Regions from separate parts of the Gulosibacter massiliensis genome, predicted to be linked through region 2. Evidence: predicted binding sites of a transcription regulator. Region 2 holds the regulator's gene; the other holds the start of a gene.
What was found. The regulator HrcA, encoded in region 2, represses chaperone genes, less so after heat shock. The targets are predictions, from matches to a motif close to TTNGCACTCGNNNNNNNCGAGTGCNAA.

Region 1: groES (co-chaperone GroES) is a predicted target of HrcA. The motif match lies at 2,634-2,660, and genes of this name have one in related genera.

What each region holds. Positions count from the first base shown of each region.
Region 1 covers NZ_UYZX01000001.1:1,652,330-1,663,347, reverse strand. Annotated here, with positions in the region: gene guaB (IMP dehydrogenase) at 1-1,116, opposite strand, end outside; gene rarD (EamA family transporter RarD) at 1,240-2,220, opposite strand; gene groES (co-chaperone GroES) at 2,300-2,593, opposite strand; gene EJL01_RS07965 (THUMP-like domain-containing protein) at 2,754-3,959, shown strand; gene EJL01_RS07960 (hypothetical protein) at 3,973-4,641, opposite strand; gene tsaD (tRNA (adenosine(37)-N6)-threonylcarbamoyltransferase complex transferase subunit TsaD) at 4,672-6,231, opposite strand; gene tsaB (tRNA (adenosine(37)-N6)-threonylcarbamoyltransferase complex dimerization subunit type 1 TsaB) at 6,228-6,839, opposite strand; gene tsaE (tRNA (adenosine(37)-N6)-threonylcarbamoyltransferase complex ATPase subunit type 1 TsaE) at 6,850-7,380, opposite strand; gene EJL01_RS07940 (alanine racemase) at 7,390-9,201, opposite strand; gene EJL01_RS07935 (holo-ACP synthase) at 9,198-9,560, opposite strand; gene glmS (glutamine--fructose-6-phosphate transaminase (isomerizing)) at 9,571-11,018, opposite strand, start outside.
Region 2 covers NZ_UYZX01000001.1:382,543-393,560, forward strand. Annotated here, with positions in the region: gene EJL01_RS01870 (histidine triad nucleotide-binding protein) at 1-141, opposite strand, end outside; gene EJL01_RS01875 (16S rRNA (uracil(1498)-N(3))-methyltransferase) at 160-891, opposite strand; gene dnaJ (molecular chaperone DnaJ) at 891-1,985, opposite strand; gene hrcA (heat-inducible transcriptional repressor HrcA) at 2,032-3,042, opposite strand; gene hemW (radical SAM family heme chaperone HemW) at 3,063-4,277, opposite strand; gene thyX (FAD-dependent thymidylate synthase) at 4,267-4,998, opposite strand; gene EJL01_RS01900 (tetratricopeptide repeat protein) at 5,069-5,521, opposite strand; gene dapB (4-hydroxy-tetrahydrodipicolinate reductase) at 5,525-6,247, opposite strand; gene EJL01_RS01910 (histidine phosphatase family protein) at 6,270-6,869, opposite strand; gene EJL01_RS01915 (M16 family metallopeptidase) at 6,866-8,212, opposite strand; gene EJL01_RS01920 (polyribonucleotide nucleotidyltransferase) at 8,287-10,548, opposite strand; gene metB (cystathionine gamma-synthase) at 10,802-11,018, opposite strand, start outside.

The DNA.
Region 1 (11,018 bases), 1.3 Mb from region 2:
CGCGAGCAGCGAGCCGAGCATGACGGCGTTCGCGCCAGCGACGAGCGCCTTCGCGATGTCGCCCGAGAACTGCAGGCCACCGTCGGCGATGACCGGCACGCCGGTGCCACGCGTCGCCTTCGAGGCCTCGTAGATCGCGGTGATCTGGGGCACGCCGACGCCCGCGACGATGCGCGTGGTGCAGATCGAGCCGGGGCCGACGCCGACCTTGACCGCATCCGCGCCCGCCTCGACGAGCGCCGCGGCGCCCTCGCGGGTCGCAACGTTGCCGCCGATAATGTCGACGTCCTTGAACGCCGGATCGTTCTTGAGCTTGCGGATCATGTCGATCTCGCCGCGCGAGTGGCCGTTCGCGGTGTCGACGACGATGACGTCGACACCGGCGTCGAGCAGCGAGCCCGCGCGCTCCCAGGCGTCGCCGAAGAAGCCGATGGCCGCGCCGACGCGCAGGCGGCTGATCGCATCCTTCGTCGCCAGCGGGTACTTGTCGCGCTTGTCGAAGTCCTTCACCGTCACGAGGCCACGCAGAATGCCGGCCTCGTCGACGAGCGGTAGCTTCTCGATGCGGTGCTGGCCGAGCAGGCGGAACGCGTCGTCGCCACTGATACCGACGGGGCCGGTGATGAGGCCCTCCGACGTCATCACCTCGTGCACCTTCGTGGTCGCCTTCTCGCTCTCGGCAACGAAACGCATGTCGCGGTTCGAGATGATGCCGACGAGCTTGCCGGCCTCGTCGACGACGGGCAGGCCCGAGATGCGGAACTGGCCGCAGATCTCGTCAACGTCGGCGACGGTCGCGTCGGCCGAGGTCGTGATGGGGTTCGTGATCATGCCTGACTCCGACCGCTTCACGCGGTCGACCATGTCGGACTGGTCCTGAATCGAGGCATTGCGGTGGATGATGCCGAGACCACCCTGGCGAGCCATCGCAATCGCGAGCCGTGACTCGGTCACGGTGTCCATGGCCGCCGAGACGAGGGGCACCTTAACCGAGATGTTGCGGGTGAGCTGCGTGGTCGTGTCTACCTCAGACGGAATCACATCGGTTTCTTCCGGAAGCAGCAACACATCGTCATAGGTGAGTCCGGTAAAGCCGAAGGGATCGTGCTCAGTCATGTTGCTCCTGCAAACGCGGTAGTGATCGCCCGCCGAGGACGCGGGCGCGTATCTCCATGGTACGACCCAACGTAGGGGCGGCGCGGGGCATTCCCGGGGTCGGGCCCGGGTGGTGCCGGATGCTCAGACGACGTTGATCTCGCCGGTCGGGTCGGGCTCGACCCTGGTGCGTCGGCGGCCTCGCCCAACATCGATCACGAGGTCGATCGTGAAGAACACGAGGCCGAGCCACACCAGGCCGAAACCGAGCCAGCGCTCGGGCGGCATCGGCTCGTGCAGCAGCACGACGCCGAAGATGAATTGCATGGTCGGCGCGACGTACTGCACGATGCCCACTTCGACGAGGCTCAGGCGCGCGGTGGCCGCAGCGAACAGCAGCAGCGGCACGCTCGTCATGACGCCCGCGAGCAGCAGCATCGTGGTGTGGCTGCCCGACACGCGGCCCATCGTCAGCCCGCTGGTCACCTCGATGAAGATGAGGATGCCGATGCCGACCGGCGCGAGCCAGAGTGTCTCCATCGTGAGCCCGGCGATCGGGTCGACGCTCCGACTCACCTGCTTCTTCAGCAGGCCATAGATCGCGAACGAGCACGCGATCGCGAGCGAAAGCCACGGCGGCTCGCCGTAGGCGACCACCATGACGATGAACGATGCCGTCGCGAGCGCGGCCGCGACCCACTGCAGCGGCCGCAGCCGCTCGCGCAGAAACACCATGCCGAGCAGCATCGAGATGAGCGGATTGAGGTAGTACCCGAGCGAGCCCTCGAGCGAGCGCCCGACCTCGACCGTGAGCACGTAGAGCGTCCAGTTCGCGAACACGGCGAGGCTCGCGAGGCCGAGGAAGAGCATCGAACGCCAGTTCTTAACGATGCGCATGAACGCACCCCAGCGGCGTGCAACCAGCAGCACCGCGAAGCAGAAGACGACCGAGAGGACAATGCGCCACGCGATGATCTCAAAGGTGCTCGTCGGCTTCACCGTCTGCAGGTAGAGCGGCAGCAGGCCCCACACTGCGAACGACGAGATGCCGAGAACCAGGCCGGTCGTCTGCGTCGACCCCGATCGCTCCGGTGCGGATGCGGGGCTGGCGGCAGAGTTCGTCACCTCCGCAGCTTACGCCGAAGCAACAACAAAGGCGGGCCCCCGGTATTCCGGGAGCCCGCCTGGTCGTTACGCGAGTAGCCTAGGCGATCTTCGCGAGCACGTCGCGAGCCGAAAGGATGAGGTAGTCCTCACCGGCGTACTTCACCTCGGTGCCACCGTACTTCGAGTAGATGACCTTGTCGCCAACGGCGACATCCATGGGGATGCGCTCGCCGTCTTCGTCGAAGCGGCCGGGGCCGACGGCAACAACCTCACCCTCCTGCGGCTTCTCCTTGGCGGTGTCAGGAATCACGAGACCCGACGCGGTGGTCTGCTCGGCCTGAACCTGCTGGATGACAATGCGATCTTCGAGCGGCTGAATGTTCACCGACACGGCAATCCTCTTTCTCTTGACGAGCTGTGCAAGTTTGAAGTTAGCACTCTCACCCTGAGGGTGCTAACTCGAGTGTATTGGGTGCTCCCTGATGGTGCCACCCAGCCGCCCGAGCGTACGCCCAGAGCGAATGCGCCCGCCTGCAAGTACGGTAGGCAGGGTGAATCGCGACGACCTGGAAGTGCTGCTCACCCCCAAGGCACTGCGCTTGCTCGATGAGTACGCCGAGCTTGACACTGTGAGCGACGCCGTCGGCGCGGTGATGACCCTGCGCAAGGCCGGCGTGGATGCGCACATGAGCTCCGTCGTGCTCACGCAGTTGCAATTGCGGCGGCGGGCACGCGCGAAGTTCGGCAAGTTCGCCACGAACATGCTGTTCACGGATGCCGGGCTCGCGCAGGCGACCCGGCTGCAGGTCGCGGCGCGGCACGCCGACCGGTTTCGCCGGGCCGAGGTGCGCACCCTCGCCGACCTCGGCTGCGGCATCGGCGCCGACTCGCTCGCGTTCGCATCGCTCGGCCTCGACCTGCTCTCGGTCGACACCGACGAGCTGACCGCCGCCATCGCGAGCTTCAACCTCGCGCCGTTCTCGAACGCGCGCGTCGAGCATTCGACGGCCGAGGCCACGAACCTCGATGGCGTCGAGGGCGTGTTCCTCGACCCCGCCCGCCGCACCGAGTCGCGCGGCGGCACCCGGCGCCTCGCTGACCCCGACGACTGGCGCCCGTCGCTCGGCTTCGCCTTCGATGTCGCCGCGAACGGCCGGGCGGCCGGCGTGAAACTCGGCCCCGCGATGCCCCACGAACTGCTCCCGCCGAGCACCGCGTCGAGGCCCGTGGAGACGCAGTGGCTGTCGGTCGAAGGCGAACTCGTCGAGTGCGCGGTATGGCTCGGCGCCACGGCGCGCGCCGGCGTACGCCGCAGCGCGCTCGTCCTGCGCGACGGCGCCCACGAACTCACGTCAGCCGGCGCAGCGAGCGAGGATGCGCCCGTCGGCGAGCTCGACGAGTTTCTCTACGAGCCCGACCCGGCGCTCATCCGCGGCCGGTTCATCGGCGAATTGGCGGGACTCCTTGGTGGGCACATGATCTCGCCCGAAATCGCCTGGGTGACCGCGCCCGAGTTGCACGAGACTCCCTTCGCGCAGGTGTTTCGCGTGCGCGAGGTGCTGCCGCTCCACGCGAGCTCGCTGAAGAAGCGGCTGCGCGACCTCGGCATCGGCCGGCTCGAGATCAAGAAGCGTGGCGTCGACCTCGACCCGGCAAAGTTCCGCAAGGAGCTGCAGCCTCGCGGCGACAACGCCGCGACGCTGATCTGCACGCGCGTCGACGAGCGCCGCGTCGCGATCCTCGCCGACCGCGCCTAGCCCCGCGGGCTAGTTACATCGCGACAACGATCGCGGTCGCGATCGCAATCGCAATCGCAATCGCGCTGCCCGCAATGCCGATGCCGGCGAGCGCCTTGCCGTTCGGCTCGCGACTCATCGCAACAACCGAGATGACCAGGCCAATGACGCCGAGCGCACCCGCGATGATCCACAGAATGCCGGGGAAGCAAAGCAGAATCAGCGCGATGAGCGCGAGCGCGAGGCCGACGTACGAGAACGTGGGCCGCGCAGCCCCGGCCGCGGGCGCGCCGAACTGCGTCGGCGCAAACTCCTGCTCGCGCGGCTGGCCGTAGCCCTGCTGCTGGGTCGGCGGAGCGCCGTACCCACCCGGCTGCGGCTGGGCCTGCTGGCCCTGCTGGTGCTGGGCCTGCTGCGACACCGGCTGACCGGCGAGTGGCGGCTGCCCACCCGCGTAGTCGCCGTATTCGCGGTGCTCGGGGTGCTGCACCCGGTCGGTGTACTCGTCGTTCATGAGGCCATCGACGTCGAGGGTGTCGCTGTCGTCGGCCACACCGTTGTCGCCCGCCTCGCGCGGGTGAATCGGGCCCCGACCGAAGTCAGAGCGGTCGTCGGTGACACCAAACGTGCCGCCCGCGGCCGGCACAACCTGTTCTTCCTCACCGTGTGGCCGCTGCGTGTTTGCGCCCCCGCTGTCGGTCATCGACATGCTCCCTTCGCCATCGCGATCATCCTAAATTGTCAGGCTCGAAGATTCCGTGAGTTGTGCCTGGGTCATCGGCAACGTCGAGTCGGCAGCGAAGTCGACCGGCGACGGCGCGTGCCCTGCGGCCACAAGCTGGGCACCGAGCACGGCGATCATGGCGCCGTTGTCGGTGCAGAGCGACAGCGGCGGGATGTGCAGCTGCACGCCCGCCTCGGCGCTCCGCTCTGCGGTGAGCTCGCGCACCCGCGCGTTCGCGGCGACGCCGCCGCCGAGCAGCAACCGCGGAATGCCGAGGTCGCGGCACGCCGCGAGCGCCTTAGTCACGAGCACGTCGGCGACGGCCTCGCGGAACGACGCGGCGATGTCGGCGACGGGCACCTGCTCCCCCGCATCCTCGAAACGCTCGACCTCGCGCGCGACGGCCGTCTTCAGCCCCGAGAACGAGAAGTCGTAGCGGTGCCGCTCGAGGTCGGATGCGCGCGACAGTCCGCGGGGGAAGCGGAACGCCTTCGGGTTGCCCTCGGCCGCGACGCGGTCGATCTGCGGGCCACCGGGGTACGGCAGGCCGAGCACGCGGGCGACCTTGTCAAAGGCCTCGCCGGCGGCGTCGTCGATCGTCTCGCCGAGCAGCTCGGAGTCGCCCGTGAGTGAGTCGACGCGGATCAGCGAAGTGTGGCCGCCCGAGACGAGCAGCGCGATGGTTGGAAACTCGACGGGGTCGCCGCCCTCGCGCAGCAGGTCGGCCGCGACATGGCCGACGAGGTGGTTCACGCCGTAGAGCGGCTTGCCGGTCGCAACCGCGAGCGCCTTCGCCGCGCCGACGCCGACCATGAGTGCGCCAGCGAGGCCGGGCCCCGCGGTCACGGCGATGGCGTCGAGCTCGTCGAGCGTCACGCCGGCCTCGTCGAGGGCCTGCTGCAGCACGTGCACCATCGAGTCGGCGTGGGCGCGCGCCGCGACCTCGGGCACGACGCCGCCGAACTTCGCGTGCTCGTCCATCGACGAGGCGACCGAGTTCGTGAGCAGCGTCGTGCCGCGCACGATGCCGACGCCGGTTTCGTCGCAGCTCGTCTCGATGCCGAGCACGAGCGGCTCGCGCGCCGGTTCGAGGCGCGCGTCGGCCGCGCTGAGCGCCGTGTCGATGTCGGCTCGCATCACGATCGCGGCCTCCCGTTCCTTGCGGTAGTAGTTGTCGCGCCGCCCGATTTCGGTGAAGCCGAGGGCGGCGTAGAGGGCGCGCGCGGGAGCGCCCGATTCGCGCACTTCCAGAAAGACGCGCTGTGCGCCGCGCGAGCGGGCCCAGGCGAGCAGTTCGCGCAGTAGGCGTGTGCCCCAGCCACCGCGGCGTAGCTCCGGGCGCACGGCGATCGTCTGCACATCCGCCTCGCCCGCCCCTTGCGCGGCGAGCACGCCAGCGGCGCCGACGAGCGCGCCGTCGCGTTCGAGCACGACGTAGTGCGTGTGCTCGCTGCGGAGCTCGTCGTGCATGCCCGACGCGCTCCAGTGGTCGAGCGGAAACATCTCGAGGTCGAGCGCGACCATCCCGTCGAGGTCGTCGACGGTCGCCTCCCGCAGCCGCACGCTCACGCGGTCACCCGCTTCGGCACGGCGCCGGGCTTCGCGTCGGGCGCGCGCAGGTAGAGAATCTCGTCGGCGTCGGCCGGCACACCTTGCTCCTGCCGCGCGAGCCACGCGAGGGCGAGGTACGCGGCCGAGACCTGGCGCGCATCCGCCCTGGCCTCGGCCTCAGGCACGGCGTCGGGCGCGACGAGTTGGAAGCCGCCGTCTGCGAGCACCGAACCCGCCGGGTAGTGGCTCAGGGCGAGCTCGCGGCGGCGGGCATCGGTCGTGACGAGCAGTGAGCCCGTGTTGGCGGGGTGCTCGTGGCGCCACTCGTGAGCGATCGCGTCGTGGCTCGGCATCGGATGCAGGGGCAGGCTGCGCGCGAACGCGAAGGTGCGCGCCGCGGCCACGCCGACGCGCAGGCCGGTGAAGGGGCCTGGGCCCATGCCGCAGACGACGTCGGTAATCTCGGCCGCTGTGATGCCGGCTGTCTCGAGCGCCGTCGCGATTGCCGCGCCGATGACCTCGGCGTGGTGGCGCGAGCTCGGCTCGCGGAACTCACCGATGACGCGGCCCTGGTCACTCACGACGGCGACGTCGGTTCCGGCAGAGGTGTCGATGGCGAGCAGCATGGCGCCAAGTCTACGCGGGCGACGCGGCCCCGCCGTCGGTGAGGAGTGCCTCGACCGAGAGGCCCGCGAAGCGGTCGCCGACCGCGCGCACCGCGACCTCGCGGGGTTCCTCGACCGCCGCATCCGGGTCGTTCGACGCGCCGGGGGCCGGGTCGGTCTGCCCAGCGCGGGGCCGCTCGAGTTCGAGCTCGAGCCACTCGTCGGTGATCGCGCCGACGACCTCCCTGCCCCACTCGATCACCGTGACGGCCGAGTCGAGGTCGAGGTCGAGGTCGTCGAGTTCGAGCGCCGAGGCGAGGCGGTACGCGTCGACGTGAATGAGCGCGGGGCCGTCGCCGAGCGAGGGATGCGTGCGAGCGATCACGAACGTCGGGCTCGCGACCGCGCCGCGCACGCCGAGCGCCTCGCCGAGGCCGCGCACGAGCGTCGTCTTGCCGGCGCCGAGCGGCCCGTTGAGCACGAGGACGTCGCCGCGGCGCAGCACGCGCGCGAGCGCAGCGCCGAGGCGTTCCATGTCGCCAGAGGTCTCGATTCGCGTCATGCCCGCACCCTACACAGCCTCGTTGTCGCGGGCCGAGCGGCGCTGCACCCGCGTGCCGAGGCCGGCGATAAGCCCCTCGACACACAGGCCGGTCCAGTTTGCCCAATCCTGCAGGCTGAAGTCGCTCGGGCGGGGGCCCCAAAGTCGCACGGGTTCGCCCGGGGCGCCGTCGCGGTCGCCGAGGTTGACAACGACTTGATCCATCGCGACGCGGCCGACGAGCGGCGCAGGGGTCTCGCGCACGAGCAGCTCGGCGCGGTGCGCGGCCGAGCGGGGAATCGCATCCGCGTAGCCCACCGGCACGAGGCCGATCGTGGTGGTCTCGCTCGCGTGCCACTCGTAGCCGTAGCTCACGCCCTGGCCCTCGTGCACGCGCTTGATCTGCGCGAGCTCGCTGCGCAGCACGCCCGGCACGCGGGTGTCTTCGGCCAGCCCGTAGGCGGCACGCGTCGCGGCGGGCGCAAACGGCTCGACCGACGCCGACACCCCGAAGTCGCGCAAGGCGGCGAGGTCGTGCGGCCGACGCACGAGGTACTTCAGACGCAGGCCGGCCGCGAGCCCGAGCACGCGCTCGAGGCCGAGGCCGTAGGCGTCGGCGGTGAGGTCGAGCGCCGTGCCCGTCTCGGCGAGCTCCTGCAGCCGGGCGGCGAGCTCGGCATCGTCGATCACGAACTCGGGCAACGGCGACGCCGAGGCCGGGCGCTCGGGCGTGCGGCGGCGCCGCGCCGAGTGACTCGGGTGCTCCGCCACGCCGCCGTGGTACTCGCGGGCGATGCGCGCGCTGAGCCGCGTCGTCACCTCGTAGTTGATGGTGCCCGAGGCGGCGGCCCAGTCGTCGGCGGATGCGGTGCCACCGATAACGGTGACGCGGCGGTGCGCGCTGCCCTCGACGTCGCCGAGCGGCGTCACCACGCAGTGACAGGCGTCGACGCGCTCGAGGCGCCAGCGCTCCCCCGCCTCGTCCTGCAACAGCAGCTCGCCCTCGGCGACCGGCAGCAGCCCATCAACCTGGCCGACGTCGAGCAGCCAGCGCGGCATGTCGTCAACGTCGTAGCGGCGCACGTGCGCCGTCAGCGTCAGGGCCGGGCGCAGGTCGAGGCCGCAGCGGGCCTCGGGGGCGACGGGGTCGAGTCCGTAGAGCGCGATGCCGAGTCGCGTCGCGTCGTAGCGGGCCTCGGGGAACTTCAGCGCGCCGGCGGTCGCCGCGAGGTGGCGCAAGCTCGGCTGCAGCCCGAAGGTCTCGGCGAGGGCGGCGGCGCGGTCGAAGGCCGCGATCTGATCGGCATCGTCGGCGTCACTCGTGCCTGAGAAGTGGCTCATGAGGCCGCGCACCTCGAGGTACCCGCGTGCCTCGTACTCGCTCGCGAGCGTGAACATCGCTGGCCAGTCGGGCTCGCGTACGCCGTTGCGGCCGAGGCCCGTGTCGAGCTTGATGTGCACCAGTGCGGGGCCGTCGACGCGGCCCTCGCGTTCGATCCAGCCGGCGAGCATCGCGAGGTGCTGCGGGCTCGAGAAGCCGAGCTCAACGCCGGCCTCGACGGCCGCGCCGAAGTCGATGCTCGGGGCATCTAGCCACGCGATCACGGGCGCCGTGATGCCGGCGGCACGCAGCGCGAGCGCCTCGTCGACGTCGGCGACGCCGAGCGCGCTCGCCCCTGCCGCGAGCGCAGCGCGGCCGACCTCGACCATGCCGTGCCCGTACGCGTTTGCCTTGACGATGGCAATCACGGGCACCTGCACCGCGTGAGAAAAGGCCTGCAGGTTATGGCGCACCGCGTCGAGGTCGACGTGGATACGCGGGGCCGGGGCGCGCTGGGTCACGACGCTGCTCCTTCCGCGACGACAAAAGCCGTCGACACGTCGCGATCGTGCGAGATAGAGAGGTGGAGGCGCCCCACCCCGAGACGAGCGAGGACACCGTCAAGCTTGTCGCCGCCGACGAACGAGGGCGCGCCAAGGTGGGTCCGGCGCACCTCGAGTTCGCGCAGGGTGAGTCCGTGCAGGCCGCCGAGCGCCTTCACCGCGGCTTCACGCGCCGCCCAGCGAGCGGAAATGCTCGTGAGCGGTAGCGCGAGTTCGGCCTCGGCGAAGATGCGTTCGGCGAAGCGCGGCACGCGGAGCGCCCGCTCGACGCGAACGTGCTCGACGGTGTCGACGCCAATTCCGAAAATCAGCGACATGCCGGCACCGCTATTCGACGGTGACCGACTTGGCGAGGTTGCGCGGCTGGTCGACGTCGAGGCCTTTGGCGGTCGAGAGCTCGAGCGCGAAGATCTGCAGCGGCAGCACGCGCAGGAACGGCTCGAAGAAATGCTCGGTCAGCGGCATCGCGAACACCTCGTCGGCGAACGGCAGCACCGCGGCGTCGCCCTCTTCGGCCACCGCGAGCACGCGGGCACCGCGAGCGCGGATCTCCTGGATGTTCGAGACGACCTTCGGGTGCAGGGTGTTGTCGTGGCGCGGGCTCGGCACGATGACGAACACCGGCTGCCCGGGCTCGATCAGCGCGATCGGGCCGTGCTTGAGCTCGCCGGCGGCGAAGCCCTCGGCATGAATGTAGGCGATCTCCTTGAGCTTGAGCGCGCCCTCGAGCGCGATCGGGTAGCCCGTCGAGCGGCCGAGGAAGAGCACCGAGCGGGTGTCAGCCATCCAGTTCGCGAGTTCGCGGATGCGGTCGTGCTGCTCGAGCACGTGCTGCATCTTCTCGGGCAGCCGGCGGAACTCCTCGAGGTGCCCCGCAACCTCCTCCTTCGAGAGGGTCTCGCGTGTGCCGGCAATGTAGAGGCCGAGCAGGTAGATCGCTGCGACCTGCGCGGTGAAGGCCTTGGTCGAGGCCACGGCGACCTCGGGGCCAGCGTGGGTGTACACGACCGAGTCGGACTCGCGCGGAATCGAGGCGCCCTGCGTGTTGCAGATCGAGATGGTCTTCGCGCCGAGCTCGCGGGCGTAGCGCACAGCCATCAGTGTGTCCATCGTCTCACCCGACTGCGACAGCGACACGACGAGCATGCGCTCGGTGACGACGGGGTTGCGATAGCGGAACTCGTGAGCGAGCTCGACCGTCACGGGCACGCGGGTCCACTGCTCGAGGGCATACGCGCCGGTGAGGCCCGAGTAGTACGCGGTGCCGCAGGCGATGAGCAGGATGCGGTCGATCTCGCGGAAGTAGTCGGCGCCGAGCACCTCGAGGTCGGGCAATTTGACGTGGTCGTCAGCGATGCGGCCGAGGATCGTCTTCTCGATCGCCTCGGGGTTCTCAGCGATCTCCTTCGCCATGTACGACGGCCAACCGCCCTTGTCGGCAGCCGAGGCATCCCAGCTCACCTCGAACTCGTCGCCCGACGCGGGCTCGCCGTCGAAGGTCGTAATCTCGACCGACTTCTTGCGCACGACGACGATCTGCTCCTGGCCCACCGCGATCGCGCGGTCGGTGTGCTCGACAAACGCGGCGACGTCAGAACCGAGGAAGTTCTCGCCGTCGCCGAGGCCGATCACGAGCGGCGAGTTGAGCCGCGCGCCGACGATGACGTCGGGCTGGTTCGCGTGAATCGCGAGCAGCGTGAACGCGCCGTCGAGGCGTGGCACGACGTTGCGGAACGTCTGCACGAGGTCGCCCGTCTTCGCATACTCGCGGCCGA
Region 2 (11,018 bases):
CTGCGGGTCCTTCGGCACGACGAGCAGATGCACCGGTGCCTTGGGGTGAATGTCGGTGAACGCGATGACGCGATCGTCTTCAGCAACGATCTCGGCGGGAATCTCGCGATTGATGATCCGGGTGAAAATGCTCTCGGCCATGCGGGTGAGTCTAGTCGCCTACCAGCGCCCGAGCTTGGTGAACATCGCCGCAAGTGCCGCTGGGCCCGCGGTCGAGGTGCGCAACACATTTGCACCGAGCCGTCGGCGCTCAGCGCCCGCCTCGGTGAGCAGCCCGAACTCACGTTCGTCGATGCCGCCCTCGGGGCCCACCACCAGCGCGAGATCCCGCGCATCCGGCTCGAGCTCGCTCAATGGCGCAGTGGCGATCGGGTCGAGCACCACGAGCCGAAGTGTGCCCGAGAGTTGCGCGAGCTGTTTCGTGGTGACCGGCGCATCCACCCGCGGCACTCGCGCCCGCACCGCCTGCTTGCTCGCCTCCCGAGCGATCGTCTGCCACCGCTCGTGCTGCTTCACGACCTTGTCGCCCCGCCACGTCGACACCGAGCGCTGCGCCTGCCAGGGAATCACCCCGTCAATGCCAAGCTCGACCGAGGCCTGCAGCGCCATCTCGTCACGGCCGCCCTTCGCGAGGGCCTGAACGAGCAGGATCCGGGGGCTCGGCGCAGGCTCGACCGTCGCGTCGGCGAGCGCTCGCGCGGTGAACTCTGCTGCGCCGACTTCGCTCGCCTCGGCGATGACGCTGCCACCCTCGCCGTCGAGCAGGGTGAGTTGTTCCCCGACGCGCAGGCGCGCGACGCCCACGGCGTGGCGCGCCTCGCCGCCGCTCACCGTGATCAGTTCGCCGGAGCGAACCGCGGCAAGACCGGCGGCGAAGTAGGCGTGTGCCACTAGCGGCCGAACTTCCCGCGCAGCTTCGAGAACAGTCCGGGCTGGTCCTTGATCAGGCCGGGAGCCTGGGGGTGCTTGTCGCGGGCCGCAAACTGCTTGAGCAGATCCTTCTGCTTGTGATCGAGTTTCGTCGGCGTGCGCACCTGCAGGGTCACGTCGAGGTCGCCGCGCATGGGGCTGCGCAGGCGGGTCACACCGCGACCGCGCACTGTGAGCACGTCGCCAGACTGTGCGCCGGCCGGGATCTCGAGCTCGATGTCGCCATCCACGCCGGGCAACGTGGCCGAGGTACCGAAAACCGCGTCGACCATCGAGACCTCGACGGCCGCGAGCAGGTTGTCTCCGTCACGCGTGAAGGTGTCGTCTTCGCGCACGCGGATCTCGAGGTAGATGTCGCCATAGGCGCCGCCCGCGGCACCCGCCTCGCCCTGACCTGGAAGGTGCAGGCGCAGGCCCGTGTCGACGCCCGCGGGAATGTCAACGGGCAGGGTGACCTGCGCGCGCACGCGGCCCTGGCCGTGGCACGTGTCGCAGGGGTGCTCGATGACGGTGCCGTAGCCCTGGCAGACGCCGCAGGGGCTCGAGGTGACGACCGGGCCGAGCACTGAGCGCACCTGGCGGGTGACCTCACCCGCGCCACCACAGGTCGAGCACGTGGTCGGGCTCGTGCCTGGCGCGCAGCAGCTGCCCTCGCAGGTCTCGCAGCGCACCGCGGTCGCGATCTCGATGTCGCGATGCGTGCCAAAGATCACATCGGCGAGGTCGAGGTCGACGCGCACGAGCGCATCCTGCCCCCGCTGGGCACGCGAACGCGGGCCGCGGCGCGAGCCCTGGCCACCAAAGAACGCGTCGAAGATGTCGCCGAATCCGAATCCGCCGCCAGCTCCGCCGGCATCGCCGAGGTCGTACTGCTGCCGCCGTTGCGGGTCAGAGAGGGTGTCGTAGGCAGCGGTGACGTCCTTGAACTTCTCGGCCGCCTCGGGCGACGGGTTGACGTCGGGGTGCAGCTGACGGGCCAGCTTGCGATACGCCTTCTTGATCTCTTCTGGGCTTGCCTCGCGGCTCACACCGAGTGTCTCGTAGTGGTCTGCCAAGACCTCTGCCTCCTGAGTGGATGAAATGAAGTGGTTGGAGCCGTAGTCAGCTCGGAGTGTCGAAGCTGCGCGAGAGGTATCGCGCGACCGCCCGAACGGCGGCGATGTTGCGCTGATAGTCCATACGCGTCGGACCGAGGATACCCACTCGGGCCTCACCGTCGGGGGTATAGCCGGTAGCGAGGATGCTCGTCTCCTCAAGCGCCGAGTTGAGGTTCTCGTGACCGATCGACACTGCAACGCCGCGTTCGTCGAGATCGAGTTCCCCGACGAGTCGCAGCAAGACTACCTGCTCTTCGATCGCCTCGAGCACGGGGAAGATCGACGAGAAGTCGTGCTCCGTCAGTGCGAGGTTGGCGGCGCCGGCGATGATCAGCTTGTCGTCGCGGTTCGCGAACACCTGCTGCACGAGCGATTGCAGCACCCGGTCGGCGACACCGCCGAAGTCATCGCCGTCATGCAGCTCGCGCAGCTCGGCCGCGGCGTCTTCGAGCCGCTTGCCAACGAGCCGTTCATTGACGAGGTCGCGCAGCGCGAGAAATTCCTCGTCGCCGGTGTCGCGTTCGAGATCGACGATGCGCTGTTCGACACGGCCTGTGTCGGTGATGAGCACCACCAGCACGCGGCGCACCGACAGCGAGACGAGCTCGATGCGATGGATGTGCGCGTCGAGGAGCGAGGGAAGGTGGCCGATGGCCACGGTGCCGGTGAGCTGCGCGAGCGTGCGCACCGAGCGGGTGAGCAGTTCCTCGGGCTCGAGCGAACCCTCCATGAACTGCTCGATGGCCCGCCGCTGCGCCGTGGTGAGCGGGCGTACGTCGGCGAGCTGATCGACGAAGACGCGGTAGCCCTTGTCGGTGGGCACACGCCCCGACGAAGTGTGCGGCGCTGCGATGAGCTCGGCCTCCTCGAGGACGGCCATATCGTTGCGGATTGTCGCCGCAGACACGCCAAATTGATAGCGCTCCACCAACCGCTTCGACCCCACAGGCTCGTGCGTGGCGACATAGTCGCCGATGATGGCGCGCAACACCTCTAGACTGCGTTCGCTCACCATGGCGACCAGTTTACTTCGGCTTAGGCGAGCGCTCGGGCAACCACGTCGGCAAGCAGCCGACCGCGAACGGTAAGTCGCAGCGTGCCGCGAATTGCGTCGGCACCCTCGATGAGGCCATCGGCGATGAGTTCCGCGACGGCGCGGCGATCCCGCAGCTCCTCGAGCGGCAAACCCTCAACCAGGCGCGAGCGCAGCAGTACGCGCTCGGCGTAGCGCTGCTCGTCGTCGAGCACCTCACGAGCCGCGGCGGGTGAAGTGCCCTCCGCGAGTCGCCGCGCGTATGCCGCGGGGTGCTTCACGTTCCAGAATCGTGTGCCGTTGACGTGGCTGTGGGCGCCCGGCCCGAAGCCCCACCAGTCGGTGTCGTGCCAGTAGGCGAGGTTGTGCCGCGACGGATGCGCGCCATCGAGCGACCAGTTTGAAATCTCGTACCACTGGAAGCCGGCCGCGGCGAACGCGGCATCGGCATACTCGTACATCTCGGCCTGCAGGTCGTCGTCAACCTCGGCGACCTCGCCTCGACGGATCTGCCGAGCGAGGGCCGTGCCAGGTTCAACGATGAGCGCGTACGCCGAGATATGCGACGGTTGAAGTTCGAGCGCGGCATCGACCGAGCGACGCCAGTCGTCGAGCGACTCCCCCGGCGTGCCGTAGATCAGGTCGACGGAGGCTTCGAGGTCGACCGCCTTCGCCGCGGCGACGACCCCTGGCACGCGGAGCGGGTCGTGCGTACGGTCGAGCGTGCGCAGCACGTGCGGCACCGCCGACTGCATCCCGAAACTCACGCGGGTAAAGCCGCCCTCACGCAGGGCCGAGAGATAGTGGGCGTCGACCGAGTCGGGATTCGCCTCGGTCGTAACCTCGGCGCCCTCGACGATGCCGAAGGTGTCGCGGAGCGAACCGAGCGTGCGCACCAGGTCGGCGGCAGGTAGCAGCGTCGGCGTGCCGCCGCCAAAGAACACGGTGCTGAGCGGCTCACGATGCCCGACCTGGTCGAGCACGGCCCGAGCGAGCGCGATCTCTTGCGCCACCGCATCCGCGTAGCTTGCCTGGCTCACGCCCCGCAGCTCGGTCGCTGTGTAGGTGTTGAAGTCGCAATAGCCGCAGCGAACGCGACAAAACGGGATGTGCACGTACGCCCCGAATTGCCGACCCGCGAGGCCCTCCGTGACGGACCCGGGCAGCGAGCCGTCCTGCGGCACCGGGGCGCCGTCGGGCAGCGCGCTAGGGGGCAACGCGACCGTTCGCCTGGAACACCTCGGCGGTCACGGGCATGTGCTGCGACCAGAGGTCTTCCATTTTCTCGGCGCACATCTCAATCTCGCGCTGCGGGAATGACGGGAACGTCGAGCCCTCGGCCTTGCGCCGCAGCGAGAGGAAGTTCATGAGCGAGCGGGCGTTCATCGTCACGTACATCGACGAGTAGATATTCAGCGGGAGCACGGTGCGCGCGACCTCGCGAGCGACGCCGGCGTCGAGCATCCGCTGGTAGCTCGCGTAAGCGGCCTCGGACTGGCCGCGCACCTCGGATTGCACGAGCTCGACCTGTTCGGCGCTGCCGGGGAAGAACTCGTACTTGCCGGGACGACCCTCCTGGCGGAGGTTGCGCTCGGCGTCCGGTACGTAGAACACCGGTCGCAGCTCGCGGTAGCGGCCCGACTCTTCGTTGTAGCTCGCCATGCGGTGGCGCTGGAATTCACGGAAAACGAAGAGCGGCGCCTGCACGTAAAACGTGAGCGAGTTGTGCTCGAACGGGGTGCCGTGACGGTCGCGCATCAGGTAGTTGATCAGACCGCGGTCGCGCTTTGCGAGCTCGGCGGTGTCGCCGGTCGCGGAGTCGAGGCTCTGCTCGCCCACGGTCGAAACGCGGGCCGCGAAGAGCACATCGCGGTCGGTGGCCTGGGCCCGGACGAGTTCGACGGTTACGTCGCTGCGGAATTCGATGTCACCACTCACACGTTCAATCCTAACCGCGTCGCAGGCGGCCCAGACTCGACTCAAACGGCTTGAGCCGGCGAGTGCGCAGTTAGACCCCGCGCTCGAGCGCGATCGCGCGACGAAGCGCCTGGCGAGCTCGCGGCGTGTCGCCAGATGCCCGGTACGCAAGGCCGAGCAGCACCCAGTTTCGCCAGTCGCCCGGGTTCGCCTCGACGCGGTCCTTCCACGACTCGAACTCGGCGTCGGCTGCGGCACGATCGGGGCGTCCGCTGTTTTGACGCGGCAGGTTGTCCTCCGGTAGTTCGCCGGACTCGGCCATGCGCTCGATGAGCCGGTTCGACTGCAGGACGAAGCGGAGGTCGCGGATGACGAACAGCACGCCGACGACCGGAAACACGATGAGCGCAAAACCCATGACGATACCGATGACCTCGCCACTCGTGACGAGCCCCCACACGATTCCTGCGATGGCAACCAAGTAGATCGCCATGAGCGCGAGCAGCACATAGACGCCAATCTGCGCCCCGCTGAGCTTCCGCACGGGTTAGCTCCCCAGCCCGAGGAGGGCGTCGAGCCCCACTGTGAGGCCGCGAAGCGTCGGGGCTTGCTGCAGAGCCAGGGTGATGCCGTGCACGTAGGCGCGATTGCTCACCGTCTCGTGACGGATGTTTACGAGTTCGCCCTCACCACCGAAGATCACCTGCTGATCAGCGACGACGCCGCGCAGTCGCAGGGCGTGGATGGGAATGCCCGCGACGACCTCGCCCCGCGCGCGCTGATCGGTGTTCGGCGACGAGACCTCGGCACCGCGTGCCAGCGCGATCGCTTCGGCGGTGCGCACCGCGGTGCCCGAAGGCGAGTCGACCTTGCGGTCGTGGTGCGCCTCGAGGATCTCGATCGAGTCGTAGAACTTGCCCGCGATCGATGCGAGGTGCGTCGAGAGCACCGAACCCACCGAGAAGTTCGGCACAACGAGCACACCCCGTTCAGCCGGAATGCTCGACTCAAGTTCGGTGACCCGATCCTTGCCCCAGCCGCTCGTGCCGATGATGACGTTGAGCCCGTGCTCAAGCGCAAACCGTGTGGCGCGCTCGGAGGCGTCGTAGTGCGTCACATCAATGAGCACGTCGGCACCGAGCATTTCGTCGAGCGACGAGGACGAGTCGAGGGCGGCGTGCACCTCGAAGCCGTCGAGGTCATCGACGATGCCTCGAATCAGCGTGCCCATGCGGCCGGTGGCTCCGCTGATGGCGACGGAAACAGTCATGTGCAAGGTGCTCCTGGGGTAGTTAGATAGCTGGTGTCCACGTCATACCGGTGCGCATGTCGCGCGGCAGGTGTGCCGTCGACCCGAAAAGGGTGAGCTCGCTGGGGCGCGTAGAGCGCAGTCGCAGCACGGTGAGGGCAGTGTTGCCACTACCGAGCGTCAGCCAGCGCCACTCGGGCATGCCAAGCGCGTGCGCGACGAGGTAGCCGATAACGAAGTTGTGGGTGACGAGCAGTGTGTGGACGTCTTCGCGCGGCCGGGTCATGAAGGCCGAGACGGCGTCTTGCATCTGCGCCTGGCCGGCCTCGATGTCTTCCTCGTCGACCCCGGAGAAGAACGCGTCGTAGCCGTCGGGGGCATCTTTCGAAGAAGACGGGATGCAGTCGAACAGCAGGTTGGTCTGCTCAACCGGCGGCCCCTGCACGTAGTTGCTGAGGATGCTCGAGGTTTCGAGTGCGCGGTCGAGCGGCGAGGTGAACGCCTGGTCGAACGGCACATCGGCGAGGCGCTTACCGAGCGCGTGCGCCTGTTGCCGGCCGCGCTCCGAGAGCGGGCCGTCGGTGATGCCGAATTCGGCATCACGCACCTCCCCGTGCCGCACCAGGTAGAGGAAATGACTCATGCGAGTGCCTCCAACTCGGCCCGAGCCTCGTCGGTTACGGGCCCGATCGTTTCGACCGTCATATCTCCCTGCAGCATGCCCGCAACCTCCCGCACCTGCTCGCGCGTGACCTCGGCGAGTCGCGCAACGGAGGCGTCGAGATCGAGGAACTCCCCCAGCGCGAGTTCGGCGCGGGCGAGGCGGTTCATGCGCGAGTGCATGGACTCAAGTGCCAGGGCACCCCCACCCGCGGCTGAGGTCTTCGCGTCGGCCAACTCGCTCTCGGTCACACCGTCTTGCGCCACGCGGTCGAGCTCATCCCGAATCACGCGCACCGCCTCGGCGGCCTTCTCGGGCAGGCAGGCAGCGTTCACCCCGGTCACGCCAACATCGGCGTGACTGGCGGCAAAGGAGAAGACGGAGTACACGAGCCCGCGCCTTTCCCGCACCTCGTGGAAGAGCCGCGACGACATCCCGCCACCGAGGATGTGGTGGAGCAGCCCGAAAGCGTGCCGACGGTCGTCACCCGAGACGAGCCCCGGTGTAGCGAGGATCAGATTCGTCTGCTCGAGCGGTCGCTCGATGCTTTCGAGGGCGTGATGACGCGTCACCTCGACGGGCGATTCAGCGGTGCGGCGAGCGACGGGCGCGGCGGTCAGGTCGAGGTCCCAGCCCCCGTTGCGAAGGCCTGCCTCGAGGCGATGCAACGCGGCGTCGTGGTCGACGCGGCCAGCGATGGCCACGACGAGCGTGTCGGGCCGATAGTTGCGGTGGTAGAAGTCCCAGACTTCGTCGCGCGTTGCCGCCCCGATGCTCTCGGGCGTGCCCGCGATTGGCCGGGCCAGTTCATGGTTGCCGAAGAAGTTCGCGTAGAAGCGCTCCCAGAGCACGTCATCCGGGTCGTCGGCACTCATCGCGATCTCTTCGAGAATCACACCACGCTCGAGCTCAAACTCGTCGTTGTCGAGCAGTGAACCGGTGAGCATATCGCTCAGCACGTCGATGGCCATGCCGAGATCTTCCGCGCGCACCCGTGCGTGGTAGACGGTTTGCTCGCGCGATGTCGCCGCGTTGAAGTCGCCACCGACGCGCTCGAACTCGAGCGCGATGGTGCGGGCGTCTCGGCTCGGCGTGCCCTTGAACAGCAGGTGTTCGAGGAAGTGGCTCGAGCCGTACTCGCGATCGCGCTCGTCGCGCGAGCCGAGGGGCACGTAGCAGCCGATCGAGACGGATGCCGCGCCGGGCACATCCTCGGTGATCAGGCGCACCCCGCTCGGCAGCACCGTGCGCTGAAGCCTGGCTGCTCCGGCGACCTCTTCATCGAGGTGAGTCGTGTTCAGTGGCAGCAAAATCGGTGCAGACATATCGGCTTGAGTGTAGCCGAATAGAGTAAAGCGGCGCGTGCGCTGCACGGGCCGCTTTACTCAGCCAGGTGTGGCTACTCGGCGTCGGTCGACTCGACCTCGGTCTCGTCGGCGCCTTCGCCCTCCTCGAGCACGGGCTCGAGTGAGAGCTTGCCACGGTCGTCCACCTTCGTGATCTTCACGAGCAGCTTCTGACCAACCGAGACCACGTCTTCGACGTTCTCGACGCGCTTGCCACCAACGAGCTTGCGCACCTCCGAGATGTGCAGCAGGCCGTCCTTGCCAGGCAGGAGCGACACGAACGCACCGAAGCTCGCAAGCTTGACGACGGTACCGAGGTACTGTTCGCCGACCTCGGGAACCTGCGGGTTCGCGATCGCGTTGACCTGTGCACGGGCAGCCTCGGCCGAGGGGCCGTCGGTCGCGCCGATGAACACGGTGCCGTCGTCCTCGATCGAGATGTCGGCGCCGGTGTCTTCCTGGATCTGGTTGATGACCTTGCCCTTGGGGCCGATGACCTCACCGATCTTGTCAACGGGGATCTTCACCGAGATGATGCGCGGTGCGGTGGCCGCCATCTCGTCGGGCTCCGAGATCACAGCAGTGATCGCCTCGTTGAGGATCTTGATGCGAGCGTCGTGCGCCTGCTGGAGCGCGGCGTCGAGCACCTCCGAGGGGATGCCGTCGAGCTTGGTGTCGAGCTGCAGAGCGGTAACGAACTCCGAGGTACCGGCGACCTTGAAGTCCATGTCGCCGAGCGCGTCCTCGGCACCGAGGATGTCGGTGAGTGCCTGGTACTTCATCTCGCCGTCGACCTCAGCCGACACGAGGCCCATGGCGATACCCGCGACGGGCGCGCGCAGGGGCACACCGGCGTTGAGCAGCGAGAGCGTGGAGGCGCAGACCGAACCCATCGAGGTCGAGCCGTTCGAGCCGAGGGCCTCCGAGACCTGACGGATCGCGTAGGGGAACTCCTCGCGGGTGGGCAGCACTGCAAGCAGCGCCTTCTCGGCCAGATTGCCGTGACCGATCTCGCGACGCTTCGGCGAGCCAACACGGCCGGTCTCACCGGTCGAGTAGGGCGGGAAGTTGTAGTGGTGCATGTAGCGCTTCGACTGAACGGGGCTGAGCGAGTCGATCTGCTGCTCCATCTTGAGCATGTTCAGCGTTGTGACGCCGAGAATCTGCGTCTCGCCGCGCTGGAAGATGGCCGAGCCGTGCACGCGGGGCACAACCTCGACCTCAGCGTCGAGCTGGCGGATGTCGGCAACTCCGCGGCCATCGATACGCTGACCGTCGCTGAGGATGCGGCCGCGAACGACGTCCTTCGTGACCGACTTGTACGCAGCCGAGACCTGGCCCAGAGCCGAGTCCTCGAGCTCGCCAGCCTCGACCTTGGCCGCAACGGCCTCGGTCACGCGCGCCTTGAGGGCGTCGTCAGCATTCTGGCGCTCGATCTTGTCGGCGATCTGGTAGACCTTGCCGAGCTCGTCCTTCGCCTCGGCCTCGACGAGCGCGCGAACGGGCTCGGTGTAGGCCGGGAATACCGGGTATTCCTTGATTTCCTTGTTCACCTGGTCGGCAACCGACTGCTGCGCCTTGATGAGCTGGGTGATGAAGGGCTTCGAGGCCTCGAGACCGCCAGCAACGACGGCCTCGTCTGGCTTCTGGGCGCCGTTCTGGATAAGCTCCCACGCGTTGTCGGGTGCCTGCGCCTCAACCATCATCACCGCGATGTCTTCGCTGCCGTCGGCGTTCGTCACGAGGCGACCGGCAACGGTCAGCTCGAAGACAGCCTGCTCCTGCTGCGAGTACTTCGGGAACGCGACCCACTGGCCGTCGATGAGCACGATGCGCACGGCACCGATGGGGCCCGAGAACGGCACGCCAGAGATCTGCGATGACATGGATGCCGCGTTGACGGCAAGCACGTCGTAGGTCTCGTCGGGGGCGATCGAGAGCACGGTCACGACGATCTGCACCTCGTTGCGGAGGCCGTCGACGAACGACGGGCGCATCGGGCGGTCGATGAGGCGGCACGCGAGGATCGCGTCGGTCGAGGGGCGGCCCTCGCGGCGGAAGAACGAGCCAGGGATGGCGCCCTTGGCGTACGAGCGCTCCTCAACGTCAACCGTCAGGGGGAAGAAGTCAAAGCGCTCCTTCGGGTGCTTCGAGATGCTCGTCGCGCTGAGCAGCATGGTTTCGTCGTCGAGGTAGGCGACTGCCGAACCCTGCGACTGCTGCGCGAGACGACCCGTTTCGAAGCGGACGGTGCGGGTGCCGAACTTACCGTTGTCAATAACGGTTTCGGCGAACTTGATTTCGGGACCCTCCAAAGGTCTCCTCCTTAGTGTCGCTCGCACGCACACAACACCTGTCGAGGCTCCCTCGGCTGACCATCAGTAATTGCGCTCCGGCGTCGCGTTTCAGACGAGTCCGGCTCGCCACCACCGACAATCAGCAATGCTGAGCCGCGTGCGAATTAGTACGAACCCCCTGATCCTAGCAGCGAGCGGTCTGGAAACCCCGAACGCCACCCCACCATCACGCTTGGCGGACGGGTGGGGTGGCGTTCGGGGCTGAGGAAGACTAGAGCGCGGCGTCGAGGGCGGCCTTGAGGTCGACGATGAGGTCTTCGACCGGCTCGATGCCGATCGAGAACCGCAGCAGGCCGGGCGTGATGCCGGCGGCATCCTGCGCCTCGGGCGTCATCGACGCGTGGGTCATGGTCGCGGGATGTGCGACGAGCGACTCGGTGCCGCCGAGCGACTCCGCGAGCGAGAAGAGCTCGACCGCCTCGACGAAG